Regions from separate parts of the Pseudoalteromonas sp. Xi13 genome, predicted to be linked through region 3. Evidence: predicted binding sites of a transcription regulator. Region 3 holds the regulator's gene; each other region holds the start of a gene.
What was found. The regulator sigma-54, encoded in region 3, starts transcription at its own class of promoters, with help from an activator protein. The targets are predictions, from matches to a motif close to GTTGGCACGNNNNTNGNNT.
Positions count from the first base shown of each region.

Region 1: EJ103_RS07135 (EF-hand domain-containing protein) is a predicted target of sigma-54. The motif match lies at 8,768-8,786, and genes of this name have one in related genera.
Region 2: EJ103_RS04595 (EF-hand domain-containing protein) is a predicted target of sigma-54. The motif match lies at 4,232-4,250, and genes of this name have one in related genera.

Region 1 covers NZ_CP034439.1:1,560,142-1,570,144, forward strand. The annotation lists gene EJ103_RS07085 (ArsC family reductase) at 1-301, opposite strand, end outside; gene EJ103_RS07090 (PTS glucose transporter subunit IIA) at 306-803, opposite strand; gene EJ103_RS07095 (ACT domain-containing protein) at 804-1,193, opposite strand; gene pta (phosphate acetyltransferase) at 1,420-3,579, opposite strand; gene EJ103_RS07105 (acetate kinase) at 3,582-4,796, opposite strand; gene yfbV (terminus macrodomain insulation protein YfbV) at 5,097-5,543, shown strand; gene EJ103_RS07115 (putative RNA methyltransferase) at 5,676-6,476, opposite strand; gene EJ103_RS07120 (energy-coupling factor ABC transporter permease) at 6,473-7,120, opposite strand; gene xthA (exodeoxyribonuclease III) at 7,126-7,932, opposite strand; gene EJ103_RS07130 (exonuclease III) at 8,173-8,604, shown strand; gene EJ103_RS07135 (EF-hand domain-containing protein) at 8,826-9,347, shown strand; gene scpB (SMC-Scp complex subunit ScpB) at 9,499-10,003, shown strand, end outside.
Region 2 covers NZ_CP034439.1:1,019,195-1,029,197, reverse strand. The annotation lists gene EJ103_RS04610 (bifunctional diguanylate cyclase/phosphodiesterase) at 59-1,999, shown strand; gene EJ103_RS04605 (MFS transporter) at 2,004-3,305, shown strand; gene EJ103_RS04600 (hypothetical protein) at 3,434-3,886, opposite strand; gene EJ103_RS04595 (EF-hand domain-containing protein) at 3,898-4,173, opposite strand; gene EJ103_RS04590 (PA4780 family RIO1-like protein kinase) at 4,428-5,282, shown strand; gene EJ103_RS04585 (response regulator) at 5,301-5,975, opposite strand; gene EJ103_RS04580 (ATP-binding protein) at 5,985-7,439, opposite strand; gene EJ103_RS04575 (prolyl oligopeptidase family serine peptidase) at 7,701-9,629, opposite strand; gene EJ103_RS04570 (flavin reductase family protein) at 9,701-10,003, opposite strand, start outside.
Region 3 covers NZ_CP034439.1:3,109,206-3,119,208, forward strand. The annotation lists gene kdsC (3-deoxy-manno-octulosonate-8-phosphatase KdsC) at 1-127, shown strand, start outside; gene lptC (LPS export ABC transporter periplasmic protein LptC) at 124-678, shown strand; gene lptA (lipopolysaccharide transport periplasmic protein LptA) at 668-1,216, shown strand; gene lptB (LPS export ABC transporter ATP-binding protein) at 1,213-1,938, shown strand; gene EJ103_RS13995 (RNA polymerase factor sigma-54) at 2,008-3,507, shown strand; gene hpf (ribosome hibernation promoting factor) at 3,535-3,822, shown strand; gene EJ103_RS14005 (PTS sugar transporter subunit IIA) at 3,827-4,279, shown strand; gene rapZ (RNase adapter RapZ) at 4,299-5,144, shown strand; gene EJ103_RS14015 (HPr family phosphocarrier protein) at 5,185-5,457, shown strand; gene mgtE (magnesium transporter) at 5,717-7,075, shown strand; gene EJ103_RS14025 (zinc-dependent metalloprotease) at 7,122-9,551, opposite strand; gene EJ103_RS14030 (class 1 fructose-bisphosphatase) at 9,707-10,003, shown strand, end outside.

The DNA.
Region 1 (10,003 bases), 1.5 Mb from region 3:
GGTAGCTGTTGTTATTAACAAGCACTGGGCGCTTGATCATAGCTGGTTGCTCTACAAGTAATGTTATAGCCGTGTCTTTGCTTAGGTTTTGCTTTTGCTCATCAGCGAGTGCGCGATAGGTTGTGCCACGCTTATTAACTAATTGCTCCCAGTCAATATGCTCAGCAAATTCGCTTACAAGCTGCTCGTTTACACCGTCTTTTCGGTAATCGTGAAAGGTAAAATCTATGTTGTTGTCGGCGAGGTATTTTTTGGCTTTTTTAATGGTGTCGCAATTACTAATGCCGTAAAGAGTGATCATAGGTTTAGTTCTTCTTAATAATAGTTAAAAGGGGGTCTACACCCGCATTTACTTGCGTGTGTGAATAATGAAAAGTGCCTAAGTTATGGCCATTTAATAGCACCAAGCTGGCCAGTAAGGGCGATTTAAGTTCGCGTAAATCAAAGTAAGCTAAGCGCTGCCCTTTGCTTATTTTGCTGCCATTTAGCTGTGCAATATGTGTGTGTGTAATAGGCTGCTGCGCCGGCAGTGACAAGTTAATGAGAACCTTTAAACCGTTATTTGCTTGGAGAATAAATTCACATCCTGCATTTTTAACCTTCACTAAAGTGCCATCAAAGGGCGCTAAAATTTTATGATTACTTAGTGCAACCAACATAGTTGGCCCAAGGGTAGAAAATTTAAAAAAGGGCTCAGGGTGCAGGTTCAAATCAATGACTTTGCCGCTAAAGGGGCTGGTAATTTTTAATGCGCTGGCGGGGAGCTTATTTTGCGCTAAAAACTCGATAGAGGCTGCTCTCATTTATTGATCTACTACTAAATTGTAGCCATCGTTTTTAAGTGCAGTGATGGCTTGCTGCGCAGTGTGTTTTTTTACCAAAATATAATCTGTGTCGTAGGTTGAGATAGAAAAAATAGAAATATTAGCCTTTGCAAGCACGCCAGATATATTGGCCATAATCCCCGTTAAAGAAAACCCCAACGGGCCAACCACTTCAAGTGCTTGCCAATCAGGCTCTGTATCTAAACACTCAATAGCAAAATGACTAGGGCAAACAATAGAAAGCTCATCATGAGTTTTAGAAATAAAAAATAGGGGTAATTTTAATAGCGCTACAGGAATGTCTGCATCCACTTCTAAACTATGAATTGACAACAGCGTGCTGTGTAATTGTAATGTTTGTTTTGACATTAATAACCTGCAAACAGCGTATAGAGTCAGTTAATAGTATAGATTATTGGCTTTAAATTAAAGGTGTAACAGCCACTAAAATAAAGGCTGTGTGACTGTGGGTAATAAGGATTTAAAACTTACCCACAATTTCTGTGGATAAGTATGGGAATTGGTAGGTATAAATAGCCTAACTAACTAATTAATAAGTAAATATTAGCTAGGCTATAAAAAGCACTAGTTTGATTTAGGCGTTTTCGAGCGCTTCAACTTGAGCTGCTTGAATAGCCGTAAGTGCAATGGTGTACACTATGTCATCGACTAATGCGCCACGGCTTAAATCGTTAACGGGCTTTCGCATACCTTGTAGCATAGGCCCTATGCTGATTAGATCGGCACTACGTTGTACGGCTTTGTAGGTTGTGTTACCGGTATTAAGGTCTGGGAAAATAAATACCGTAGCTTTACCGGCTACTGGGCTATTTGGTGCTTTTTTAAGAGCAACATTTTCCATAATCGCAGCGTCGTATTGCAATGGCCCATCAATAATTAAATCAGGACGTTTTTGTTGAGCAATTTGCGTGGCTTCACGCACTTTTTCAACATCGGCGCCAGAGCCAGAAGTACCTGTGCTGTAGCTTATCATGGCAACACGTGGCTCTATGCCAAACGCGGCTGCAGAGTCGGCTGACTGAATAGCGATATCTGCTAATTGTTCTGCATTAGGGTCGGGGTTAATTGCACAGTCGCCATATACCAGTACTTGGTCAGGCAGCAGCATAAAAAACACAGACGATACAAGTGATGACCCTGGAGCAGTTTTAATTAGCTGTAGCGGTGGGCGAATTGTATTAGCTGTTGTGTTAACAGCGCCAGATACTAAGCCATCGACTTTACCTTGCTCAAGCATCATAGTGCCCAGTACAACATTATCTTGTAATTGCTCTTGTGCTACGACTTCTGTTAAGCCTTTGCTTTTACGAATTTCGACCATAGGTGCAACATAGTCGTTAATCACCGATTTTGGCTCAACAATACTTACATGTTCGTTAAGCTCAATACCTTGTTGCTCGGCAATACGCATTATTTCATCGCGATCGCCAAGTAATACTGTTTTGGCAATACCACGTTGTCCACAAATAGCCGCGGCTTTAATAGTACGCGGCTCATTTCCTTCAGGAAGTACCACTGTTTTAGCTGCTTTACGGGCTTTATCTGTAAGTAAATAACGAAACGCAGGAGGAGAGAGCTTACGTGTTTTACCAACATTTTTTGCAAGCGTATCGAGCCAATCAGAATCGATATATTCTGCGTTGTGATCTTTTACTTTTTCAATACGTTGGTCATCATCGCTTGGTACTTCCATATTAAAATTATGCAGTAGTAATGATGTACGCCAAGTATCGGCCTCTGTGGCTAAAATAGGCAAGCCTGTTTGCATTGCTTGTTCACACAGCGCCATTATACGCGGCTCTGGTTCAAAACCACCGGTAAGTAAAATAGCACCAATTTTAGTGCCGTTCATGGCCGACAAACACGCAGCGACTAAAATATCTGAACGATCGCCCGGGGTGACTAATAATGCGCCCGGTGTAAAGTGGTTCAAAATGTTTGATACAGTACGCGCACAAAATGTAATACGGCGTAAGCGACGGTGTAGCATGTCGCCTTCGTTAATTATGGTGGCTTTTAAATACGCGCTTAAATCTTTAACGCGCGGCGCAACTAATTCAAAGTCCCACGGGATGGCGCCTAACAGCATAAATGGGTTTTTTCTAAAAATAGGTAAAGAAGCTAAACGGTTTAATTCGTTATCGAGCTCTTCTGCTTTGTATGAATCGACCAAATCAGCGCGGGCGCGGCCTTCTTCATCAAGCGGGGCATTCACTTTGTTAAAAATACAGCCTAAAACACGCGGGTGATCAATGCCACCATAATACCCAGCAGCAATTTCTAAACGGTCTTCAATTTGCGTAATGGTGTAATTACCAGGGGTTAATACAAATACAATATCGGCACCCAGAGTTTGGGCTATTTCGCGGTTTACACGCCCTGCATAAGGTTGGCGGCGAGTAGGCACCATACCTTCAATAATAGCCACTTCGTCATCGTTAATTTTACTTTCAAAGCGCTCTACTATTTCTTCAAGTAAATCATCGCCCTTACCATCGCCAATCATTTGCTCTGCATAGCTTAATGCAAAGGGAGTTGGTGGGGTAATTGATGAGCCTTGCATAATAATTTGAGTTGATTTTTCAGGGCCTGTTTCACCCGTACGTGGCTGGGCAATTGGCTTGAAAAAGTTAACTTTCACGGTTTTTTGCTCAAGCGCACGCACTAACCCGACAGAAACAGATGTTAAACCAACACCCGTAGAAACCGGAATTAACATAATACGACGTGCCATAATTAAAGCTCCTTCACAATGTTAGCGGCATCAAGGGCAATCACCCATTCTTCATTAGTTGGCATTACAACCGCTTTAGTGGTCGCGTTGTCAGAGCTAATAATGCCTTCATTACCAAATCGCGCATCTAAGTTGGCTTGTTTATCGCAATCTAGGCCTAAAAACGCCAGTTGTGTGATTACTTTTTCGCGGATAATATCTGAGTTTTCGCCTATACCACCGGTAAAAATAAGCGCATCTAACTGCTGTAATGGCACCATGTAGGCGGCAATTTGTTTAGCAAGGCGGTAGCAAAAAATGTCAAGTGCAAGGGCGGCTTTTTCATGGCCAGCTACAGCGGCTTCTTCTATGGTTCTGCAGTCGTTAGACAGTTCACTAATACCTAACAAACCACTTTCTTTATTAAGTAAGTTGTCGATTTGTTTTGCATCATAATTAAGTTGTGTTGTTAAAAAGTTAAATAAACCAGGGTCGATATCACCACTGCGGGTGCCCATTACTAACCCAGCAAGCGGGGTTAAGCCCATGCTAGTATCTACACTTTTACCGCCTTTAATTGCACACACAGAACAACCATTACCTAAATGCGCACTAATAAAATTGCTTTGCTCAACAGGCTTATTAATTAATTTAGCGGTTTGGCCTGCTACATAATAGTGGCTTGTGCCGTGCATACCGTAACGGCGAACACCGTGCTCTGTGTATAGCTTGTAAGGGAGTGCATATAAGTAGGCTACTTTATCCATGGTTTGATGAAATGCAGTGTCAAAAACAGCAACCTGTGGCAAACCAGCAAACGAAGCCTGCGCTGATGAAATACCCAGTAAGTTTGCATGGCCATGTAAAGGGGCAAGGCTTGAAGCATCTGAAATACCCGCAATGACTTTTTCATCTACTAATGCAGATTGAGTAAAGTGCTCACCACCGTGTACAACACGATGGCCTACGGCAATTAAATGCTCATCTAAGTGGTGATCTTTAATTAGGCTCACAAGCGTATTAATTGCTTCACCATGCGCTTGATTAGCAGCTAAGGTGATAACGGTTTTATCACCTTGGTATTTATATTTAATAGATGGATTTTCTGAACCTAGGCGTTCAGCTAAGCCCGAAATAATTTCATGCCCGTTATCAGCATCAATAATGGCAAATTTTAAACTCGAACTACCACAGTTTAATACTAAAACGTGTTGTGATTTAGAGGGCGTAGTTGGCATAGATACAGTTTCCATAAACAATAAATTTAGTAAGTGTACGTTAAGATATGAACAATACACTTAAGGTGCAAATTAAAGGTAAACTTAGCCACCATATAGGTGATAAAAAAGCGACTAAAGTCTAATTTATAAGATGAGTATTTTAACCCAGTTAATAAATTTAGTTTAGTGTTTAGTTGCTTATATATACAAAAACAATAACTTTTACTGCTAAAGTGTGAAGCTATTTATTTGTGTTACACTTACAGGCAGTGGCAAGCAGGCGCTACGGGTTTAAAAGTTTAGATGTGAGGAGTCATGATGCAAAAAAGTGTGATGTCACAATTACAAACGGGTAGGTTATATGCAAAAAAATGGCCTATGCGTAAAGAGTTAGCACCGTTGTTTAACGAATTTAAAGTAATTAAGGCAACCGAGCTGGCAATTACTGTAATGCCAATATTAGCCATGCTTACGTTATTTTTTCAGCTTAACTATTTAGGCCCCGATTTTTTACCGCAAGCGATTGCCAGTGCATTGTTTTTTTTATCGTTGCCGTTGCAAGGCTTGTTTTGGTTAGGTAAGCGAGCCGAAACACCATTAGAACCGAGCATGCAAAAATGGTACAACGAGTTATATACCAAAATGGTGGCAAATGGCTACCAAGCCCAAATAAGCGAAAACAAGCCCCGTTATATGGAGCTTGCACACTTATTAAAAGACATGTTTGATAAAATGGATAAAGCGTTTACTAAAGAACAATTTTAGAGCGCGTTTATCTATAAGTGTATGAGCAGAGCGCACGCTTTGCTCTGTTTATTTATAACACTCCCTCTGGCATATGAGCTGACTCAATATAGCCAGTCAGTAATCTCCTCACAAACACTCGTTATTAAAACATCAATCGGCTTTACTAAACTCGGTAATGTAAAACGATAGGGTGACGCTTTGGGCGTCTTTTTCTTCAAGAGTTTGCCAATGTTCAGGTCTAAATTTCCACGCAAACGGTGTCATCATTATTAAATTTTTAATATCTGAAAAATTAAGCGTAACCTGTTCTGTAATGAGCTTTTGATCTGCTTTTATAAAGCCGCTTGGCGTGTCAATTTCAGTGTGTTTTGCTACATCTGCATAAATATATTCTTTGAGCTCTTTTAAATGCCACGGCCCTGGGCTTGCAACTACTAATGTGGCATTTGGCGCTGCTAAACGCGCCAGCTCTTGCTCAAACAAAGGCGCAAAAACACTCAGCAATACGTCAGCAGTGCCTGACTTAAAAGGCGCCTGGCTAATTGATGCAACGCTAAAATGACATTGTGGGTATCGCTTCGCTGCATATTTTACGGCTGATTTAGAAATATCGACGCCGTATACCTGCGCCTCTATTTTATCGGCAATGGCATGAGTATAAAATCCTTCGCCGCAGCCTAAATCTATTAGCACGTTTGGTTTGCGCTCACTAATTATATTACTTAATGCGCGCTGTAAAAATGCGTAAAAGCCTTGCTCTAAAAAAGCACGCCTTGCTTGTACCATCTCGAGCGAATCACCCGGTTGCTTTGAGTTTTTGTGTTGCACCGGTAATAAATTTACATAGCCTTCTTTGGCAAAGTCGAAGGTGTGATTATTGTCACATCGAAGTGATGAATTATGTTTTAAAAGTGCGTGGTTACATAAAGGGCATTGGTATTGCAGACTCATGAGTCTAGGTAGTCCTTATCATAAAAAGTTTTGACCCAGTGTGGCCGATAAGTGATCAAAAGCGTAATGGCCATACCGTTGAGCATTGCCTCAGGAAACCAAATGATAGCACTTAGGTATACGTAATTATCTGCCAATTCCTGCCAATTATATTGCCCTATAAGCAAATAAAACAAAGCCCCTAAGCTTATTTTTAGACATGCAATAAAGCCTGCCAATATAAAAGAGCATACAAAAATATAAACAAAAAAGTGACGCGGTAAATACTGATAACTCATTATAAAGCCAAGGTAGCTTAATAATGTAGGAATAAATGCACCAAACAGTATTTGCATGGGCAAAAGGTTAAGATCAATGTTTGCAAAAGCCGCCAATAGGGCACTGGCCAGCAGGCTACTTAAAATAGCAAGACGCCACCCTAAAATTAGCGTTGCGGCAGTTACACCTAAAATGTGTAAATCAAGACCGCTTAAAATACCCGCTTTAATTTGCCATAACATGGCAAACACTAACGCACACGCAAGTACCCCTATTTGCCGTGCAGGCGTATTATAAAGTGCTTTATAGGTATTTTTTTCTACGCTTATAAAGGTAATAATTAAAACAAGGGCCCAAAGTAGCCCTTGCATTTTAAGCGTTAACATAGCAATTATTTAAAGGTTGACCAAATTGGCGCATGGTCAGAGGGCTTTTCTATGCCGCGTAATTCGTAATCTATGCCGGTATCAATACATCGCTCGGCAAGGGCATGGGTAGCAAGTACAACATCAATGCGTAGGCCACGATTATCTACAAACCCTTTAGAGCGATAATCAAACCACGAGTATTTGTCGCTTGTATCAGGGTTTTGCTCTCTGAAGGTATCTTTAAAGCCCCAATTTAATAATTTAGCAAGCCATTCGCGCTCCTCTGGTTGAAACGAGCACTTACCTGTTTTAAGCCAGCGTTTAGCGTTTACTTCACCAATACCAATATCTAAATCGGTAGGCGAAATATTGATATCGCCCATAACGATAACGTCTTCATCGGGCGTGTGGTTTGTTTCTAAATGGGTCATTAAATCTTTGTAAAACTGGCGCTTATAAGGGAATTTTGTTTCGTGATTTATATTATCGCCTTGTGGGAAATAACCATTCATTACCGTTAGGTCGCGGCCATTTTCTTGCTCAACTGTCACACTTATCATGCGTTTTTGTGCTTCTTCAGTGTCGCTGGCAAAACCTTTTAAGACCGATTTAGGCTCATTTTTGCATAACATTGCCACACCGTAGTGCGCTTTTTGACCATGAAAATAAACGTGGTAACCCATTTTTTGTACGTCCTCGAGAGGGAACGCCTCATCATGAACTTTAATTTCTTGCAAACCAATAATGTCTGGCTGGTGTTTATCTATAATTGCTTGTAACTGGTGTAAGCGAGCTCGCAGACCATTGATATTGAAAGAAATAACCTTCATAAAATTTACCTTTAATTAGACTCTGTTTTATAACTAAATTGTATCAGTAAATAAGCCTACATAACATGATCGAAATGAGAAAATAGCTGCGCAAATGTTGATCAATTGGTGCGTAAAGTTTAAACATTGTAAATGCTTTATTAATTATTTAAATAAATAAAAAATTCAATTGATCTCGTAATTATTGAATATATAATGCGCAAAAATTACTTGTTTAGTCGTTCAAATAGGATCTCTCTCATGAAAACACAATTACTTTTAGCTACTGCTTTATTAGCCTCTGCGTCTGTATCAGCAAAAAGCAACACTTACTTTAGCCAAGATAATAAACTTGAATCTAAATTATGTGTATTAAGTGCAAATGAAGGCTTTAGCGCAGCGCGTAAAGAAGCAGCACAACACGGTGTATACTTATCGCGTTTTTCTAAAAGTGTTTTATGTAATGGTCAAGATATTCGTGACATTGCTAAAAAAGTAACGTCTAACCAAGCTGCTGAATTAAAAGTTGAAGTGTTTGCAAAAGATGCACACCAAGAAACACAGTTATGTATCACAGCGTTAAAGCAAGGCCTTGCGCCTGTTCGCCAAAAAATTGGTAACTTAAACTCGTTAAAGTGTAACGGACAAAACGTAACTGAATTTGTAAAGCGTTACCAAAACGCAGCAATCTAATTTCGCGGTAACATATAGATTAAAATAATGCCCAGTTTGTACTGGGTATTTTTTTGCAAAAATTACAAGGTATGCAGCAATCATTGCAAAGCTAAGTAATTGATTAATGTATATAAAATAAGCTGAATGCACATAACTCATTGATTGTTGGCGGCTTGTGCACTTTGGCATTGAACTTGTATTAGTTAAAGTGACATTTACTAACTACAAGGATACGTCTTATGAAAAAGTTAACACTCGCAACAACTATTTTAGCTTCGTTAAGTTTAGCCGCTTGTGCCTCAAACCAAGGCCTTGAAAAAATCGATAGCGATTTTGCAAGTTTAGATAACGACAGTGATGGTTATATTTCAAAAGTAGAAGCAGATGACGATAGCATCTGGGGCCACTTTTCAAATATTGATACCAATATGGATAACGAGATCAGTCGTAAAGAATTTAACACTTACATGCAGTTAAATACCGGTAAGGTAGCGACTGACAGCGAAGTAAGTGAGTCGGCATTTAAAGCTAAAATAGCTAAATTTGATAAAATCGAAAATGATTTTAGAAGTTTAGATAACGACAAAAATGGTTACATCTCAGTAGAAGAAGCTGACGATGATGATATTTCAAATCATTTTGGTTACATGGATGGCAACAATGATAAACGCATCAGTAAAGGTGAGTTTAAAGGCTACATTAGCAAATACGGTAAAGCCGTTGCTGAAGATGATGCGCTAAAGCATTATAAAAACAGCTAATATTAGCTAAATACGCTACACATAAGAGCCAGCATTAATTGCTGGCTTTTTTGTGCATTTAATTTGTTTTAAAAGCAGATATATTTTCCCCCTTTTGCGATGTTCTGTCATAATAGATGGCTACGTATTTTAAAGGGCAAAGCAAAATATTATGGTGGGTCGTCGAATTAGTGATGAACAATTAATTGAGATCATTGAAGCGGCTATATTTGTCGCAGACAAACCTGTTAGCAAACGCCACTTAAAAGATACTGTATTGGCTGATTTAGCTATTTCTATGTCACGAATTAACACTGCAATAGACGCTATACATACCCACTATCAAACACGTGGCATTAAGCTAGTTGAAGTAGGCAGTGGCTATCGCTTTCAAGCGTGTAGTAGTTTAAGCCCTTGGCTTAGTAATTTATGGCAAGAACGGGCACCTAAGTACTCTCGCGCACTACTAGAAACATTGTCGTTAATTGCCTACAGGCAACCAATAACGCGTGGTGAAATAGAGCAAGTACGAGGCGTAACAACCGGATCAGCAATTATTAAAACCCTCCTTGAGCGAGAGTGGGTTAAAGTAGTAGGGCATAAAGAAGTACCTGGTAAACCAGCGCTTTATGCAACAACAAAATTATTTTTAGATTATTTTTCGTTAACCGGTTTAG
Region 2 (10,003 bases), 1.6 Mb from region 3:
GTGTTTTTATAAAATCTAACCTGCTTTACCCGCATTACTTTTCATAAGGCTTTAATGAGTGCAATATAAAAATTTAAATAGTGATGAACGCAGAGAAGCCGTAAAACTTTTATATTCTAATGCTTTATCTGGCATTGGTGTTTCGGCGTTAGTTAGCTTTGTACTTGTATTTGCATTTGACCTAACGGATGAGAGAACAAATCAAGAAAAAATAATTTGGCTTTTTTTCATGCTGGTTGTTTTAGCAGCAAGGCTAATGGATGTTATTTACTTTAACTACACCAAAGGAGTTAACCAGCCTTTTAATGCAAATAGCTTTTTAAAACGCTTTTCGGTGGGGTGTATAGCGACCGCGATTTCGTGGTCATGTTACGCACTGTGGTTTCATAAAAGCTCATCCACCGTTGAAATTACCACCACAATAGCTATTTTGTCGGCATTTGCTGGAGGCTCAGCCAATTTGCTCTCGGGTAGTCGCTTTACCTCGGTGTGTTACAGCATTATTTTATTAATGCCTTACTCTATAGTACTAACCTTATCTGATGACTATTACCACTATGTATTAGGTTTTTTAGGCATTACTTTTTCGGCAATTATGGTCGCCTCTTCTTATAAGTCGGCCACGTTTACCCAAAAGGCCATAAAATTACGAAATCAAAACCGCGAACTACTTAACGAAATGGAAAGTAAAGTAGAAACACGCACAGAAGAAATTTACCGTTTATCAAATACTGACCCGCTAACAAGCTTGTTAAACCGCACCGCTTTTTTAAAAGTGGCAAATAAACAACTGGCAGATCACCCCGAGGAAAAACTCGCTTTACTGTTTGTAGACCTAGATGGCTTTAAGCAAATTAATGACTCTATGGGTCATAAAGTTGGCGACCAAGTACTTAAAGAAATAGCCGAGCGACTCACTAACGTTTGCACCCGCCACTTATACAAATGCCGCTGGGGCGGAGATGAATTTTTAATTTTAACAACCTATGAAGATGAACAAGACTTATTTGATTTTGCCAAAAAGGTTATTAAAAGCATTCGTGCCGAGCATGAACGATACAAATACCAAAGCTGGGTATCTGCCACTATTGGCATAGCGTTATTTCCTGAGCATGAGGGTAATTTAAGCGCGTTAATTCGTTCAGCAGATTTAGCAATGTACCATCAAAAACGTATTGCCAAAGGCTGCGTAAATATCTACAACAATGACTTAAAGCGCCAACAAGAGCGTGAACAATTGCTCAGCAAGCGCTTGGCAAGTGCAATAAAAGACAACGGCTTGCGGTTAGTGTTTCAGCCTATTGTGGATAGCCAAACAGCGAAGGTGACCTCGTTTGAGTCACTTTTACGCTGGCAATTAAATGACGAAGCGATATTTCCTGATGAATTTATTGCCATTGCCGAGCAATACAACCTCATAACCGAACTTGGCTTATGGGTTATTGAGCAAGCGTGTGTGCAAGCTTGCACGTTTAAAAACGTACACCCCCCTATTGCTGTGAGCGTTAATGTATCTGTAATACAACTTCAAGACCCTGATTTTGTCACTAAGGTTGTAAATATCGTTGATCAATACGGTGTAAAGCCAGAAAACCTGCACCTTGAAATCACTGAATCTGTGTTTGCTGAGGATAAGCTCACCTTTTTAGCAGCAGTAAAAGAACTGCAAAAACAAGGGTTTTGTATTTCTATTGACGACTTTGGTACTGGGTACTCATCCTTGTCGAGCATGTTAGATATTGGTGTAGACATAGTAAAAATAGATAAAAGTTTCATTCAAAATATGGATAAGCGAGGCTTAAGTATAATTCATGCGATTGTGCAAATGGCCTCAACACTTGATTTTATAGTAGTCGCTGAAGGTGTAGAAACCCTAGAGCAAGCCAACATGTTAAAAGAAATTGGCGTGTCTCATCTACAAGGTTATTACTTTTCTAAACCTATGGAACAACACTTTGTAGATTCGTACCTCAAAGAGCAAAACAAATTGTGTAGCTAGCAGTATGAAAAAACTCACTAAAGAGCAAGTCTATAAACGCCTTAACAACGATGAAGACGCACGTGCCTGTAAAGACATAAACGAAGATGACTGCAAAGAAGTGGCCGGTAACTTTATTCTTTTATTAACAAGTCAGCTTTTTAGTAAATTTGCCGATGCCCTCCTCAACCCTAAAGTCACTCTGCCTTGGTTAATGCAAAGCTTAAACGTACCAAGCGCGTTTATAGCGTGGCTGGTGCCTATAAGAGAATCGGGCTCTTTATTACCACAATTAGCGATAGCCAATATTATCCGTAAACTCTCAGTAAGAAAGTGGGTATGGGTTTGTGGTGCATTTGCCCAAGCGGTATGTATTGGCGCTATGGTTGGTGTTTCATTTGTGCTAGAAGGCGCTCAGGCTGGCTATGCAATTTTAGCCCTGCTGGTGCTCTTTAGCCTCGCCCGCGGGTTTAACTCTATTGCCGCTAAAGATGTATTAGGTAAAGTTATTCCTAAAAAAAAGCGGGGCAATATTAGTGGCCTAGCGGCAAGTATTGCCGGCTTTGCAACACTCACTTTTGGTTTAATGATGTGGTTTTTTTCGGGGCAAAAAGAGCAAAATACGGTATTAATTGCGCTGTGTTTAGGCGCCGTTTTGTGGGTTGTTGCTGCACTTTTTTATAGCCGCATAAACGAATACAAAGGGGCGACACAAGGCGGTAAAAATGGCTTTTTAAATGCGCTAAGTAAATTAAAGCTGCTTTATCAAGATAAACAATTTGCACACTTTGTAATTACCCGCGCCTTTTTACTTTGCTCAGCCCTAAGCGCGCCTTTTTATATTATTTTAGCAAGCTATCAGCAGTTTGAATTTTCATTATTGGCAGTATTTTTAGCCGTGTCTGGCTTAGCAAGTTTAATTTCTGGGCCAATATGGGGAAGACTCAGCGACTTTTCTAGCCAAAAAGTGCTTGTGATCAGTGCGTTACTTGTCACCATAAACGGCGTGAGTGTGTTTGTAATAGCCACATGGTATAGCCAGCTGTTTGAATATGCTTGGGTAATACCTGGTTTTTATTTTTTGCTTTGCATTGCTCATCAAGGCGTACGGCTCGGGCGTAAAACCTATTTAGTAGATATGGCACAAGGCAATAAACGCACTGATTACGTGTCGGTTAGTAATACTGTAATTGGCATTTTGCTTTTAATGTTAGGCAGTATAGGGCTTTTAGAAGCATTTTTATCAACCGCACAGCTTATTCTGCTGTATAGCCTGCTCGGTTTGTTAGGTGCTATTAGCGCGATTTTTTTGCCTCAAGCGGAGTAATACCAATGCGCAATAATACGTGACCAATTAAGCGAATTGGTATATTAAAAAAGCCCAACAAAATAATTGCCGGGCTTTGGACTTAAGACCTAAGGATAAACAGTCAGCTTTACCTCAAGTTATAACACCTAAGCAGTTACATTTAGCAGTGAATCACCTTCACTTAAACCAAATTTTTCTTGTACCGATGAAAGAATTGATTCTTTATCTTCATCAGATAGCTGGCTTGAATACTCAGTTAATAACTCATCTAAGTAGCTAACCACTTCGTCAGTATCAACAGATTCTAGCGAGTTTTGCGGCGGCGGTGGCGGGCGCTGCCCTTCAGGGCGTCCTGCATCGCCAATACTTTTAGCGTCAAAATCAAGTTCGCTCATTAAATCAGCCAACTCTTTTGTAGGCGAGATCCCCTGCTCTTCAAATGCGGCTTGAATACTTTGCGCATCTTCCGTACTTAGGTTTTGTGCATCAAATTCTGCAAGTGTTTCTTTAACAAACTCAGTTTGCTCTGAAGTTAAAGCGCTTACTTGGCTAGATTGTTGAGTCATAAAACTCGCTGAACTACCAATACTGTTGATCATATTTATCTCCCTTAACGTGAGCGGCGTGGTGGCTTGTGTTCACTTAATTCTTGTTCGCTAATTTCGCCATTCCCATCGGCATCTATTTCGTCAAAAATAGTTTGCGCATCGCCTTGCGGTGGCGCACTTTCGCTAAATTCTGCAAGGCTAATCACACCGTCACCATCTGCATCTATGCTTGAAAAGTCAGGTTTAGGTGGTGGGTTATCACCGCCTCTGGCTGCAACATTGGCTGAAAAAGCCATTGATAATAATGCAGCAACGGCAAAAGTAGAAAAATGCTTCATCGTGGTCACCTTGGGTTAAATATTAATAAAGGGTATGAATATAAAGTACGCTTAAAAAACGCAAACATTGTGCAAACAATAAGGAAATAAAAATAAATCCGATTTTTATCATGTTATTTTTACCTTATTCGGTATTTCGGTTATTGTGATAACTAATTACTTAAAACCACTTTCAACACCTGTTTTGAGAGCTAACATACTAAGGACTTATTAACATACATGTTTAATCTTCCAATTTTTCTAGTTGTATCGCAGTGAAAATACCTAAACGCCTCCAGCCACTCGTTGATGATGGCCTAATTGATGAAGTGATAAGCCGCTTAATGAGCGGTAAAGAAGCGGATGTATTTGTGGTGCGCAGCGGTGGCGAAATTCGCTGTGCTAAAGTCTACAAAGATGCCGTTAAACGCAGCTTTAAAAAGGCAGCTCAGTATCAAGAAGGCCGAAAAGTAAGAGGCGGACGCCAAGCCCGCGCCATGGGTAAACGCTCCAGTTATGGGCGGCAACTAGAAGAAGAAATTTGGCAAAATGCAGAAGTAGACGCGCTTTCACGTTTATCACGCGCTGGCGTCAGAGTTCCTGATACTTATTACTGTATTGATGGCGTGTTGTTAATGGAGCTTGTGTGCGATGAAGACGGTGATGTTGCTCCACAGTTAGGGCATGTGACCCTTACACATCAAGACGCTATTGAGCAGTACAGTATGATGGTTCATTATATTAAATTAATGCTGTGCGCTGGTATTATCCACGGTGACTTATCAGAATTTAACGTACTTGTTGATAGTAAAGGGCCTGTAATTATTGACCTTCCACAAGCTGTAAACGCCGCAGCCAATAACAGTGCGCAAGCAATGTTTACGCGCGATGTAAACAATATACGCCGTTATTATGCGCAGTTTGCACCTAGCCTATTAAACACTCATTACGCTAAAGAAATGTGGGCACTGTTTGAAGAGGCCAGCTTAACGCCAAACACTGTGCTCAGCGGAGAATTTGAAGACAGTAATGAATCTGCAGATGTAGATGCGGTACTCGATGAAATACAAGCGGCCGAATACGAAGAGTTCGACCGTTTAGAGCGTATTAAAAACGCTGACGATGAGTAAAACTGCGCTCACGTTTAGCTATTGAGGATGAACAAACCGATAGCCCACACCGTAAACCGACTGAATAACGCTGTCGGTTTGCGTTACTTCATCAAGCTTTTTACGTAACTTTTTTATGTGGCTGTCTATAGTACGGTGGCTAACTATACGTTGGTCTGCGTACATGGTGTCCATTAAGCTATCGCGTGAATAGATTCTGTTAGGGTTGGAATACAAGGGCTTAAATAGCTGAAATTCAAAATTAGTAAGTTCTATACTGCTATTTTTATAGTTTACACTGTAAGTACTTTCATCCAGTGTCATGGCATTATTTACCGGCTCTTTTGTGGTATTAACACGCCTTAAAATTGCTTTTACTCGCGCCACCAGCTCAGCATAACTAAACGGTTTGCAAATGTAGTCATCGGCGCCCAGTTCAAGTCCGAGTAACCGGTCAATCTCCTCTACCTTTGCCGAAACAATAATAATGGGCACATTAGAGAACTTTCTTATCGCTTTGCACAGCTCTATACCGCTTTGCCCTGGCAACATAATATCTAATAAAATAACACTTGGCTTATTACTTTCAAGCCAGCTAAGTACTTCATCACCATGATGAATAAGGTGCGTTTGATAATGATGACTTGTTAAAAAGTCGCTCATTAAATTGGCAAGTTTTATTTCATCTTCAACAATGAGTATTTGCTCACTCATATTTATCCTCTACTGAACTAATAAGGGTAATTTAATAACAATGCCAAGCCCGCCAATACTGGCTTTTACGGCTGATATTTCGCCATTATGACCTTTAACAATATGCTGACAAATAGACAAACCTAAACCAGAGCCACCCTCTTGGCGATTGCGAGAGCTGTCTACACGGTATAAATATTCAAACAAGTGCGATAAATGCGTTTGCTCAACGCCTATCCCGTTGTCCTCTATTATAAGCTCTAAATAGGCTTGGCCTTTAATATTTACGTTATTGGCACTTAAAGAAATAGTTGAGCACTGGGCATAATGCACCGCATTCATTAAGATATTATCTAGTAATTGCAGTATACGTGTTTTATCTGCGTTTACTGTGGTGTTGTTAGCACTATTAAGAAGGTAAAAATTAATAGCGTGCTGCTCAAAAATAACGTGATACTTCTGCTCTATGGAGTTAAGTAAAAAGCCTACGTCGGTAGGTTGCATGGTGTAATGCATGCCGCCTAGTTCTGCGCTGTTTAACATGTGTAGGTCGTCAATCAAGCGCTTTAAATGCAGCGCTTCATCGTTAGCAGAACTAATATTTTTATTGTTTGGTTCACGTATCCCAAGCAACATAGCTTCGAGCTCACCGAGTAAAATGCTCATGGGCGTTCTTAGTTCATGAGAAATATTAGCTAACCAGCGTTTACGTACTTGCTCATCTTTAGCGAGCGTAAAGGCCAAGGTGTTAAAATCTTCACTAAGCTGGCCCAGCTCGTCTTTTCTATCTAATAAAAGCTTTGTGCTGTACTGCCCTTTGGTTAGCTTATGCATACCACTGGCAATTTGCTTTACAGGGCCAACTAAATGCCTTGCCAGTAAAAAAGACAACAGTAAGGTAAGTAGCCCTGCGGTTAACGCAATAAGCCATAAATAGTTAGTTTGTTGCTTTAAAAAATCCAGCTCGTACCCATCTGCTAGGCTTTTTCTTTTTGAAACAGCAAGGTAAGCAATTGTTTTACCTTCAAGCTCTATGGGCGTTTTAATGTACTTTAAATCCTCAAATAATTTACCAAAAATACGCTGCTGGTTTTCATCAAGTAGTGCATAGTGCGCGGCATGCTCGGGCGGTGGGCGACGATCTCGTTGCGCCATATGCTGTGGGGGTCTGGGTCTGCGTTCACCGCGAATTTCTGGGCGCTGTGGCATATCGCGTAAACTAGGTAAAAACTGGCTTGATTGCAATTGCGATTCAACCAACCTTAAAAAGCGCTGATCGTTACCTATAATTTTATCCCACGAGGGAGTTTGCGCGTATTTATTAGCCAGCTGTACCGCTAATGGCTCTAATGCTTTTACTTCTTTGGCGTTTACAAAATCAATAATACCTTGGCCAATACTGTACTGAATAAGCACAACTAGCCCCGCAATAATGCTAAAGGTGAAGCTAAATAATATTAAAAAAAGTTTGTTATGAATTTTCATTTATTTTTTATAAACCTGACTCTAAAAGCATTTGAGCTGTTATTTATAGCGTATTTTTTACTGCTAAAACGTATTATTAAAAGCTCTAAGCACTTTAAAGAATAGTCTGTAATACCAATTGTATTAATTGCGTGTTCTATTATAGCGACTTATAAATAGCGCCTTTAATAACAACGTATAACGTTAACAAGTAAAAGTGCAAACAATGTGCATTATATAAAAAATTACGCTCAAAAAAGGCGACCTAAGTCGCCTTTGTTATTAATCGTTTTTTAAATGCTTATCAAAAAAATCGAGAAACGCTTGTAACGTTTTAATTCTATGCGGCTGATAAGACAAGTAATGATCGCCATCTTCTAGCTCAATGTAAGTAACATCTTTATCTTCGTCATCTAGTTCATCTTCCATTTCTCTACTATGGTAAATAGGGACAACACTGTCGTCGCTACCATGCACAAGTAAAACAGGTTTGTTGATTGATTTAGCAAAATTGACCGGCGAATTGGCCTCTAGCTTATCGCTATTTGTTCCAAACTGTTTTCGTACTATGTCTTTATTTGTAAAGTGTCGGGCTTTACTCACAATATGCTCAAGGTCAGTTACCCCTGCAAAACTTGCCGCACATTTAAATGTTTCAGGGTGTTTAATAACAGCCATTAAGGCGGCGTATCCACCGTAGCTTGCGCCACCAATACAAATTTTATCTGGCTGAGCAATCCCTTGGTCTATTAACCAGTTAGCTCCATCTTGTAAGTCATCTTGCATGGCTAAACCAAAACCTTGGATCGACTGCATTAAAAAGTCATAACCATAACCACTTGAGCCACGAAAGTTAGGCTGTAACACGGCATAACCATTATATGCCAGTAGCGCAGTCCAATAGTCAAAGCCTGCATAGTCTCGCGCCATAGGCCCACCATGTGGAAATATAATAGTGGGTAACTTATCGCCTTTCTCATAGCCAACAGGCAGCGTTAAGTAGCCTTCTATAATAAGCCCGTCACGTGCTTTATAGCTAATGCGCTCTTTACCGGCGTATACGCTTTCGTTAATGTGTGGGTAAACGTCTGCAAAAAATGTTAAATCACCTCGCTTTCTGTCACCTAACATATAGGCGCCTGATGTTTTATCTGAGCTGACATAAAGTACATATTTTTGCTGATCGTCGCTGGTGCTAACAATATCCATTTCAAATGAATCTTTAGGTAATGATGCTCGTAAAGAGCGATGTAGCTTGTCTAAGTCTTCATCCCAATACGCAATACCATCTTCTAAATGCGAATGCGTAAAGCCTGCCACTTCGCCAGTTTTACGTGAGTAAAAAATATCGCCATCGACATCATACTTGTCGTCGCTAAAAATGAGCTCACGTTTGTTAGTTGTTAGATTAAGCTTAAATAATGCATCACGCCCTTCATGGAGCGCAGTGATGTATAAAAAGTTAGGATCTTTATCAAAGCCAAGTATCGAAATGCTTTGCTCACTAAATACTTCGTAGCTAAATAGTGTTTGCCACGACTCATTTTGCTCATTGTACAGCTCGTAAGTAAATTGTGTTTCATCCATTTTTTTAGCAATACGAACCTTGCCTTGTCTATCAGCAAACCAACTGGTTACATCTGCACGAGCACGTTGTATTTGTTTTTTGCGTAAAGTGGTTAGGTCAAGTTCATACACAGCTGGGGTATTGGCTATTTTAAAATCGCCCTGCACGAGTATTTTATTTTCTTGCTCCGGTAAAAAGCTAATAATTCGGTCAGAAAACTGAGGCTGCTTTTCATCACGCGTGTTGTTTGCTCTAAACGCCAGTTTTATTCCTTTATCATCATTTAGATTATACGAATACATTAATGTAGACGCATACTTAACCCCACCAAATTGATATTTAATGTATCGTGCGCCCAATAACAACACATCATTATTTGCCCAACTAAACCAGTCAAAAAATACAGTGTGGTTATCCGATTTAATAATCGGCTTGCCCTTGCCTGTTGTAAGGCTTTGCACCATTAAAACTAAATCGCCATCAAGGTTTCTAACATACGCAATGTTATTTCCATCTGGTGAGAGCTTAACTTGGCTTATGCTTTTTAAGCCTGCAAACGCTTCTATGGGTAGCTTTTTATCAGAGGCTGATAGGCAGCTAAAACTAAGTAGGGCAAATACTAAAGTGAGGTAAAGTTTAGACATTCAATATCCATTTGTTTTTATAAGTAACGCTTAATGAGTTAACAGTAAGTGTATAAAGTTAATCTGTTATTTTACAATTGTGGCCGCTTTAGTACAAATTTATCTTTAGTAGAGCTAAAGTAGTCTCCACCCATTTTACCTACGCTGTTTAATCGCGTGGGATCTATATAGCCATTCACTAACACGTTATCGTCAATATAAATTCCCACCACGTTGAGTAGCATAACCTTGCCGCCACCGGGTTCGTCGCTTATCTGAATAACGTCTCTTAAGGTGCACTCGTATCTTACTTTAGCCGCTGCGGCGCCTGGGGATGTTACGTGTGTACTGGCGATTGTTTCAATATTTGCCGCCTCAAATTCACTCACATTATG
Region 3 (10,003 bases):
GCTAATTAAGCGCTTATCGCATTACACTACGCAAATGCCTGGTGGCTTTGGCGCCGTTAGAGAGCTCACAGATTTACTTATGCTAGAGAACGGCATAGCGCTTACAACACAAGGCACCAGTTCATGAATGCAGCACGCGTTATACTCAGTGCGTTATTCATCGGCTGTATGGTTTGGCTTTGGTACCCTTATTTTACCCAAACCAATGTAGCGCCAGAGCAAGAACCTGAAGTAATTGCAAAGCCCGATTACACCGCTATAGAGCTTAAGCAAACAGCCTATGACGAGCAAGGTAAAATAAGCCATAAAGTCACTGCGGCTAAAATGGAGCTGTACCAACAGCTTGGTTTTACATTTTTTGAAAAACCTATTTTCACCTTGTATAACGAAAAGCAAACATGGCGAATAAATGCAGACGAAGCAACGCTGTACGAAGATAAACAACTTATTTTAGAAGGCAACGTGGTTGCTAAAAATTTAGTTGATAATGCCATGATAGATAACATCAATGCCGATAACATCGAAGTCGACATTAAAGCGCTAACTATGCGCTCTGAGCAACCAGTGGTTGTCACTGGGCCTAATTTAAAAATTGTCGGGAAAGGCCTTGAAGCCGATTTAAAAACCGAAGTAATAAAACTAATTAACCATACGCGAACAATATATTATGACCAATAAACTCACTAAAATACTTATTATCCCATCGCTAATGCTTGCATTTAGCGCCTCTGCTGCTGAGCCTGCTACTCAACCGCCAGCAAATCAAATTTCTATTAGTGCAGACCGTCAAGAAGGCCAACTTAAAGAAAACGTAGGTATTTTTGAAAAGAACGTCGAAATTGTGCATGGTAATCGCAAAATTACAGCCGACCGACTCGAAGTACATAAACGTGAAGACTTAGGGGATAACAAACAACTCCTTATTGCCACTGGCAGCCCAGCCTACTTCGAAGAAAAACAAGACGATGGTACTGTAATGAGTGCCAGTGCAAACGAAGTACGTTACGACGTAGCAAAGCGATTTTTAACGCTTGTTGGCGATGCTGAAGTCGCACAAGCCGGTCAAAAAATTAATGCTAAAAGTATTACCTACGATATGCAGCAGCAGCTTATTAGCGCAGAAAAAGACGAAAACTCTACGGATCGTGTCCACACAATTTTAGTGCCTGTTGAAGCAAAAATTAAAGAAAAAACAGGTAACGAAGGTCAACCATGAGCACCTTAAAAGCAGAACTATTAGCAAAAAGCTATAAAGGCCGCCAAGTTGTAAAAAATGTAGGCCTTGAGGTAGAAGCCGGCAGCATTGTTGGCTTATTGGGCCCTAATGGCGCAGGTAAAACCACCACCTTTTATATGATTGTAGGGTTAGTACCTAGCGACAAAGGCAAAATTTCTATTGATGATAACGACATTACGTTATTACCTATGCACAGCCGCGCCCGCTTAGGCATTGGCTATTTGCCGCAAGAGTCATCAATATTTAGAAAGCTGACAGTTTATCAAAACTTAATGGCGATTTTAGAAACGCGTAAAGAGCTCAATAAAGCCGCGCGAGAAGAAACGCTTAACAACTTACTTGATGAATTTAGTATTCAGCATATTCGCGATAGCCAAGGTATGGCGCTTTCTGGTGGTGAACGCCGCCGTGTAGAAATTGCCAGAGCACTGGCAGCGAACCCTAAATTTATTTTATTGGATGAGCCTTTTGCTGGTGTTGATCCGATTTCAGTGTTAGATATAAAGAAAATAATAGAACATCTTAAAAACCGTGGCATTGGCGTATTAATTACCGATCACAATGTAAGAGAAACTCTTGATGTTTGTGAAAAAGCCTACATTGTTTCTCATGGGGAGCTAATTGCATCTGGCACCCCAGAACACGTATTAAATGACAAAACTGTACGCGATGTTTATTTAGGCGAGCAATTTAGGCTGTAACATTTAAGCCACACCTACAAGCATCTGCTAATATTAATTATAACAACATAAAAGGATTGTTAGAGATACATGAGGCAATCATTACAGCTGCGCATGGGCCAGCAACTTACAATGACTCCACAATTGCAACAAGCGATTCGCTTGCTGCAGCTCAGTACATTGGATCTCCAGCAAGAAATACAAGAAGCACTTGATAGCAACCCGCTATTAGAAGTAGAAGAGCAAGATTACACGGAAGAGTCGGCTGGGAAAAATGAACAAAAAGCAGATACGGATGATATAACCGTAAGCGCATCGGCTGACGATACAACCAGCGAGTACGAGCAAGACAGTGGCGAAGCTTTAAATAAAGACACCGTTAGCGATGATATGGCAATGGATGTAACTTGGGATGAGTACATGAGCGCAGCCCCTGCTGCATCCTCAGGCCCAATGCCAGAAGATGAGTCTATTTATCAAGGTGCCTCTACTGAAACGCTACATGAGTATTTAATGTGGCAGCTTCAGCTTACTCCTTTTAGCCCAACTGACGAAGCCATTGCTATTGCCATTGTAGAAGCTGTAGATGACTCGGGTATTTTAACGCTAAGTTGCGAAGAAATTTTAGAAAGCTTTAACCAAGAAAACGATGACGAAGTTGAAGTTGAACTTGACGAAATAGAAGCCGTTTTAAAGCGTATTCAGTTATTTGACCCTGTAGGTATAGCCGCGCGCAGTTTACAAGAGTGCTTGTGTATTCAGCTAAACCAGTTTGATAAAGACACCCCTTTTATAGAACAAACTAAAATGATCTTAACCGATCACATTGATCTATTAGCGGCACGCGACTATCGTACATTAATGAAAAAGACTAAGCTTAAAGAAGACGAGCTTAAAGAGGTCATGACCCTAATACATACCCTCAACCCAAAACCTGCAGATACAATAGTAAGGGAAGAGTCTGAGTATGTAATACCGGATGTGTCGGTTAAAAAAATAAAAGGCCGCTGGGTGGTAGAGCTAAACCCAGATAGCATGCCAAAAATACGCGTAAATAGTCAGTACGCGGCTATGTCACGTACCGTAAAATCAAGTGGTGATAGCCAATTTATTCGCTCTCACTTACAAGAAGCTAAATGGTTTATAAAAAGCCTTGAAAGCAGAAACGACACGCTGCTTAAGGTAACTAACTGTATTGTAAAACAGCAACAGGCATTTTTTGAACATGGCCCCGAAGCCATGAAGCCAATGGTTTTAAACGATGTTGCTGAGATGGTAGAAATGCATGAGTCGACAATTTCGCGTGTTACTACGCAAAAATATATGCATACGCCACGTGGTATTTTTGAGCTTAAGTATTTTTTCTCAAGCCACGTAAGCACTGAAAACGGCGGCGAGTGTTCATCAACCGCAATACGTGCCCTAATTAAAAAGCTAATTGCCGCGGAAAACTCAGCTAAACCATTGAGTGATAGTAAAATTGCGGATATATTGGCAGAGCAAGGAATTAAAGTAGCTAGACGCACAATAGCAAAATACCGTGAATCGCTAGCTATTCCACCGTCAAATCAGAGAAAGAGTTTGATATAAGACGTTAAAAACAAAGAGGAAATGCTTATGCAACTAAACCTAACTGGTCGTCACGTAGAAGTAACTGATTCACTTAGAGACTATGTAAATAATAAATTTGCAAAGCTAGAAAGGCACTCAGATCATATTAGCAATGTGCATGTCATTCTCGATGTAGAAAAACTCAACCAAAAAGCAGAAGCGACTATTCATGTAAGTGGCGCAGATTTATTTGCCTCAACAGAGCACCAAGATATGTATGCCGCTATAGACTCGTTGATTGACAAGCTCGATCGTCAAGTCATAAAACATAAAGAGAAGCTTGCTAGACACTAATATTATGAAATTAAGTACATTAGTATGCCAGGACTGCAGCAAAGCTGCGGTCCTTTTTAGTAGTAAAAAAAGAATTTTAGAGTTTATCAGTGAGCTTGCTCATGAAAAGCTCCCCTACTTACCACAACAAGATATTCTTAATGCGCTGGCAAGCAGAGAAAAGCTAGGCAGTACTGGTATTGGCCGGGGTATCGCCATTCCTCATGGCAGAATGGGTGGCGTAGAAGAACCGCTGGCTTTAGTACTTGTTAGCGACACCCCTGTTAACTTTGATGCTATTGATAACTGCCCTGTTGATATTTTTGTTGCACTCATCGTACCAGATGGCGATAACCAACAGCACCTAAAGACTCTGGCAACCATAGCTGATAAACTGAGCAACAAAGAATTTTGTAAACAGCTGCGTAGTGCTAAAACCGATGCAGAGCTGTATCAAGTAATTGTTGATCAATCGTAGTAAATACTAAGGGCTATAAATGGAGTTAATTATCATAAGCGGCCGTTCTGGTTCAGGTAAGTCGGTTGCTTTACGCGTGGTTGAAGATTTAGGCTATTATTGCGTAGATAATATTCCGGTCAACCTACTGCCCTCTTTAGTGCGAAGTGTTTCAGATAACTATGACAAAATAGCCGTTAGCATAGATGTTCGTAATATCCCCAAAGAACAAGACGAATTTAACGATATTCTCGAGTACCTTCCTGACTTTGCTAAACCCACACTGTTTTATTTAGATAGTGATGATCAAACACTGATCAAACGTTTTTCAGAAACACGCAGATTACACCCTTTATCCATCGATTCACTGCCGCTTGATTTAGCAATAAAAAAAGAAAAAGAACTGCTTGATGTACTCGTAACGCGCGCTGACTTTATGCTTGATACCACCGATTTAAGTGTGCACCAATTAGCAGAGTCAATTCGCGAAAAAATACTGGGTAAAAAAGATAAGCAACTTATTGTAACGTTTGAATCGTTTGGCTTTAAACACGGCATACCTAAAGAAGCTGATTATGTTTTTGATGCTCGCTTTTTGCCAAACCCCCACTGGGAGCCTGAACTTAAACCGCTTACGGGTCTTGATCAACCAGTAAAAGATTTTTTGGCAAATCACAGCATAGTGCAAAAATTCACTTGGCAAATTCAAACCTTTGTACAAACTTGGTTGCCACACTTAGAGCGTAATAACCGTAGTTACCTCACTATTGCAATAGGCTGCACTGGTGGTCAACACCGCTCGGTTTATTTAGCGCAAGCCATTGGTGAGAGCTTTGCTATGACGCATCCGAATGTCAAAATTCGTCATCGTGAGCAAGAAAAGTAACCTTAAAATAATAACCTGTTCAGTTTAGGTATAGTAATTTATGCGCTGTGAAGACACATTTTTAATAAAAAATAAATTAGGCTTACACGCCAGAGCGGCAACGGTCCTTGCGCAATTAGCTGTGCAGTTTGATGCTAAAATCACCTTACACCAAGATGATAAAGAAGCCGCAGGCGACAGCGTATTAGCTTTAATGCTACTTGAAAGCAGTAAAGGTAAAGAAGTTAAAGTAGTCTGTGAAGGCCCTGATTCAGAGCAAGCTTTGCATGCGGTTGGGCAATTAATTGCACAACGATTTAACGAACAAGAATAATTTAAAGCACCATAGCCTTATAAGTTAAAGACTTATCAGGCCAGACTATAAAGATTTAGTAAGTTAGGGTATTCCGACTCGCCTAATTTAGTGCTTTAATTTAGAGTAATAAAGCCATGCCCCTGCTAAATTTGGTTACTTAATTTTAAACACTAATTTAGTCCCAGCATTGGGTTTAGCACAAAAAATAAAGAAAATGACAGTGGGCAACACCACTTACTAAACACCTTTCCATTACACAAAAATATTTAGGATGCCAATGCCAGAAGCGTTTGAACAAGACTATCCACTACAGCAATTAAAACAAGTGACTAAATCACTTAATAGTGGGCAATTTGTTCAAGTAAGACGCATGCTAGCAAAAACAGCACCTTGTGATACAGCACTGCTGCTTGAATCCTCTCCGCATAAAATTAGACGCATGCTTTGGCAACTGGTTGACCCAGATGTGCAAGGGGATGTGCTAGAAGAGCTCTCTGAAGATGTACGTTTAGGTATCATTGCACAAATGGAACCTGAGCATATTGCCGCGGCCACTGAGGATATGGGTCACGATGATTTAGGTGAAGTCCTGCGTAGCCTACCTGATACCGTGTACAAAGATGTGGTTAGCGCTATGGATACGCAAGACCGCGAACGCGCTACACAGGCTTTATCTTACCAAGAGCGCTCTGCAGGCGCGCTAATGAACACCGATACGGTGACCATTCGCCCAGACGTTACACTTGATGTTGTGCTGCGCTATATTAGGTTACGCGGTGAGCTGCCAGAGGGCACCGATGATTTATACGTTGTTGATAAACATAACTGTTTTTTAGGTGCATTGTCACTTAGTACACTGTTAACTAATCCGCCTGAAAAAATTGTTCAAGATTTAATGGATGAAGACTGTGAGTCTATCCCTATTTCGATGGATGAAAGTGAAGTTGCTCAGTTATTTGAGCGCCACAACTGGATATCGGCCCCTGTAGTCGATGATAACGCCCACTTGCTTGGACGTGTCACCATTGATGATATTGTTGATGTTATTCGTGAAGATGCAGAGCACAGCTTATTAAGCCTTGCCGGTCTTGATGATGAAGAAGACACCTTTGCACCTGTTTTAAAAAGCTCAAAAAAACGCTCAGTATGGCTTGGTGTTAACTTACTCACTGCCTTAGCTGCCGCCTTTGTGGCCAGCTTTTTTGAAAGCACCTTAGATATATTACCTATTTTAGCTGTACTCAATGGCATTGTGCCCTCAATGGGTGGTGTAGCAGGTAGCCAATCTTTAACTCTGGTTATTCGCGGTATTGCCGTGGGCCATATTAACCAAACTAACCAACGATTTTTAATGGCTAAAGAGCTGGCGATAGGCGCATTAAACGGGGTTATTTGGTCAATACTTATAGCCAGTGTAATTGCGCTTTGGCAATGGGATTTTATGCTTGGCGGCGTGCTCGCATTTGCAATGTTTATGAACCTCGTAGTGGCTGGTGTTGCTGGCGCATGTATTCCTATTTTATTGAAAAAAATGAATATAGACCCTGCACTTGCCGGTAGTGTTGTACTTACAACGGTGACTGATATTGTCGGTATTTTTGCCTTTTTAGGCACCGCAACGTGGCTACTTATTTAACAACCTGAACTCAGGTTAAGTAGCCACTACACACTAAAACATATAATTAAATTGGTGAGCCCGGTGGCATTGGTAAACCACTGAAGTTTTCAGGCCACTTACCTACTTTTAAAAACTGTTTTATTTGCTCTGCTAAATACTGTTTAAACGCGCTTTCTCCTACACTGGTATTACTTAACATTGAGTTTTGATTGTATTCTTTACTTAATTTTACCAAGTAGAAACGTAACTGCGCCTGCACCTCTGGGCTTACCTTATCGCTAGTGACTAAATCAGCCATATTTTTTGCAGTTAAAAATTGCACCCGCTGGGTGATTTTGCCTTTCATTGTATTAGGTGATGACACATTAAACACCTGGCTGTAAAGCTGCTCTAGCAGCTCATCTAAGCTGTAAAAATTATAATTACGTACTTGTTGTTGAGCTAAACGATTTAAACGCTGTGGGTTTAATAATAACGATAAACTATGCTGCGCAGCTACTTCTGGCAAGGCCATCGCATCAAGTGTTAAACCCGTACGCCCTGTTATACTTTCACGCGATTTAGACTCGCCATACGCTTTTGGCGGAATAAGCGCTAACACCGACTCAGGCAAAATTAAATTAGCCGGTTTTAATGTTGTTAAAACAGCACTAAGCGCCGCTTGCTGCTGCGCTTTTTCAACCACTTGCGCGCCCTTAGCAGGTGAGTTGTTACGTGTTTCGTATTCGTAGTTAACCCCCGCAATTAGCTTAACTGCAGCCTCTACTTGATAGCGATGAAATAAATAAAGCGGCACGAGTTTTTCTTCTAACTGCGAGAGTGCATCACCCGTTTTAATGTTGTTAATACCAAATTGCGAAAGCGCTTTTTTACGTACATCAAGCACTCTAAGTAACTCTTGCGCTGGGTTAGTACCGTTATCCCATAAGTGCGCTGTAGGGTGTGCCCCGCCCTTTGCGCGTGCGTCGCTATCAGATATAAACTCAAGGCCCTTCGTTTTGTTCTCTTTTAATATTGCTGCAAGCTCAGCACTTTCATCTTGATGAGTAAAGTCGCTGTAACCATATTTAATAACTTGGGTATCCCATACCCCCATACCGCTTGCATAGCCGCGGGTTACATCAAGCTCGCCTTGCTCGTTAAAGCCAAGTAGTGGGTGCGGGTAATCCATAACTGACGCTCTATCCCCCACCGAGGCTGCAAAGTTATGTGCAATGCCCAGCGTATGGCCAATTTCGTGTGCACTTAACTGGCGAATCCTATCAAGTGCCATTGCCTGTAAATTTTTAGCCACCTCGTTACCTTTTAAATAAGGCGCACCGAGGGCTTCTGCAATTAAAATATCTTGGCGTACACGCAATGAGCCAAGTGTTACATGCCCTTTGAGTATTTCGCCGGTACGAGGGTCTATAACAGAGCTTCCGTAAGACCATCCGCGTGTAGCACGGTGTACCCACTGAATAACGTTATAGCGAATATCCATAGGATCAGCATTGCTCGGCAATACTTTGACTTTAAATGCGTTTTTATAGCCTGCTGCGCTAAAGGCATCATTCCACCACTTACCGCCTTCAAGTAACGCGCTTTTAACCGGCTCAGGCACGCCAGGATCTAGGTAGTAAGTAATGGGCTCTACGGGTTCACTAATCGGTAAACTTGGATCTTTTTTAGCTAAGCGATGACGCGGTATATAGCGCACAAACATAGATTCACCAAGGGGGGCTGCATAGTCTTTGTGCTCAATGCTCCAATACCCTGATTGCGGGTCAAATTTACGTGGCGTGTATTTATCATCAGGTAATTTAATAAGTGAGTGGTGCATATGTACAGTAAGTGCGTATGCATCGGCGCTTACTTGGCGCACAAATTTACCTGGTTTAGTGCCCTTAAACGTTAATACTGCTTCAAGCTCGGTGTTTTTTACAAACGCTTTTGAGCGATTCATATATACAGCGCTGCGTGATTCATCAAGGCTAAAGCTGCCTTGCTTGCGCATTGCAAGCGTACGGCTTACCCCGTGTACATCGCTTAATAAATAAGGTGTGTAATCAATCAGGAGCGCTTTTTCGCTTTGCGCTACCACTTTAAAGCCCGCTAAAATACTGGATGCAAAGGCCTCTTTGATACTTTGCTGCTCAGCTTTGTTAGTGGTATTAGCGCGATAATATGTATTTAGCGCGCGCAACATTACTTTATCGCCAAAACGCTCAAACTGAACTAAATGCGTGTTACCAAGTTGGCCTCTATCTAAGCCTATATCGTTAGAGCCAACTCCATAGGGTAAGCTTTGCTGAAGCAAAAATTGCTGCTCTAATTTATCTACTTTTAAAAACACTTTGCCGTTTTGAGTATCGTAGTAAAACGAAAAGTACCCAGGAAAGTGATTCATTTGCGCAGTAAATTCATCTATAGGCTTAATTGCTGCGTGCGCTTGGGTTATCATAGAGCACAGCACAGTAAAGAATATGTAACTTATTAGTGGTATTTTTTTCATAATCTTATCTTTGTTATTGGCGTTTTAAGTACGATTAGGTGGCACCATTATTACAGTGCTATTTAAACAATACAGGTATTTAAGACGAAATTCAGCGCACTAAGTTAATCTCTCTCACATTTAGATTAGCTAGTACACGTTATCAGGAAAATAGAATGCGTAGACTCCCACCAGTATTACTAGAAGACGGTTGTCCTAGAGAACTTTTATCGTTAATTAGAACCATTTTAGCAGCATGTAAAGAAATTTCGTTTCGTGTTGGCCAAGGTGCGCTTTCTGGCGTATTAGGCTCAACGCTTGATGAAAACATTCAAGGTGAAACCCAAAAAAAGCTCGATGTATTATCTAATCAGCTTTTAAAAGATATTTTACTGGAGTCTGGGTCAGTTAAAGCCATCGCCTCAGAAGAAGAAGATTACACAGTAGCTGGCAACCAAGACGCTAAATACATT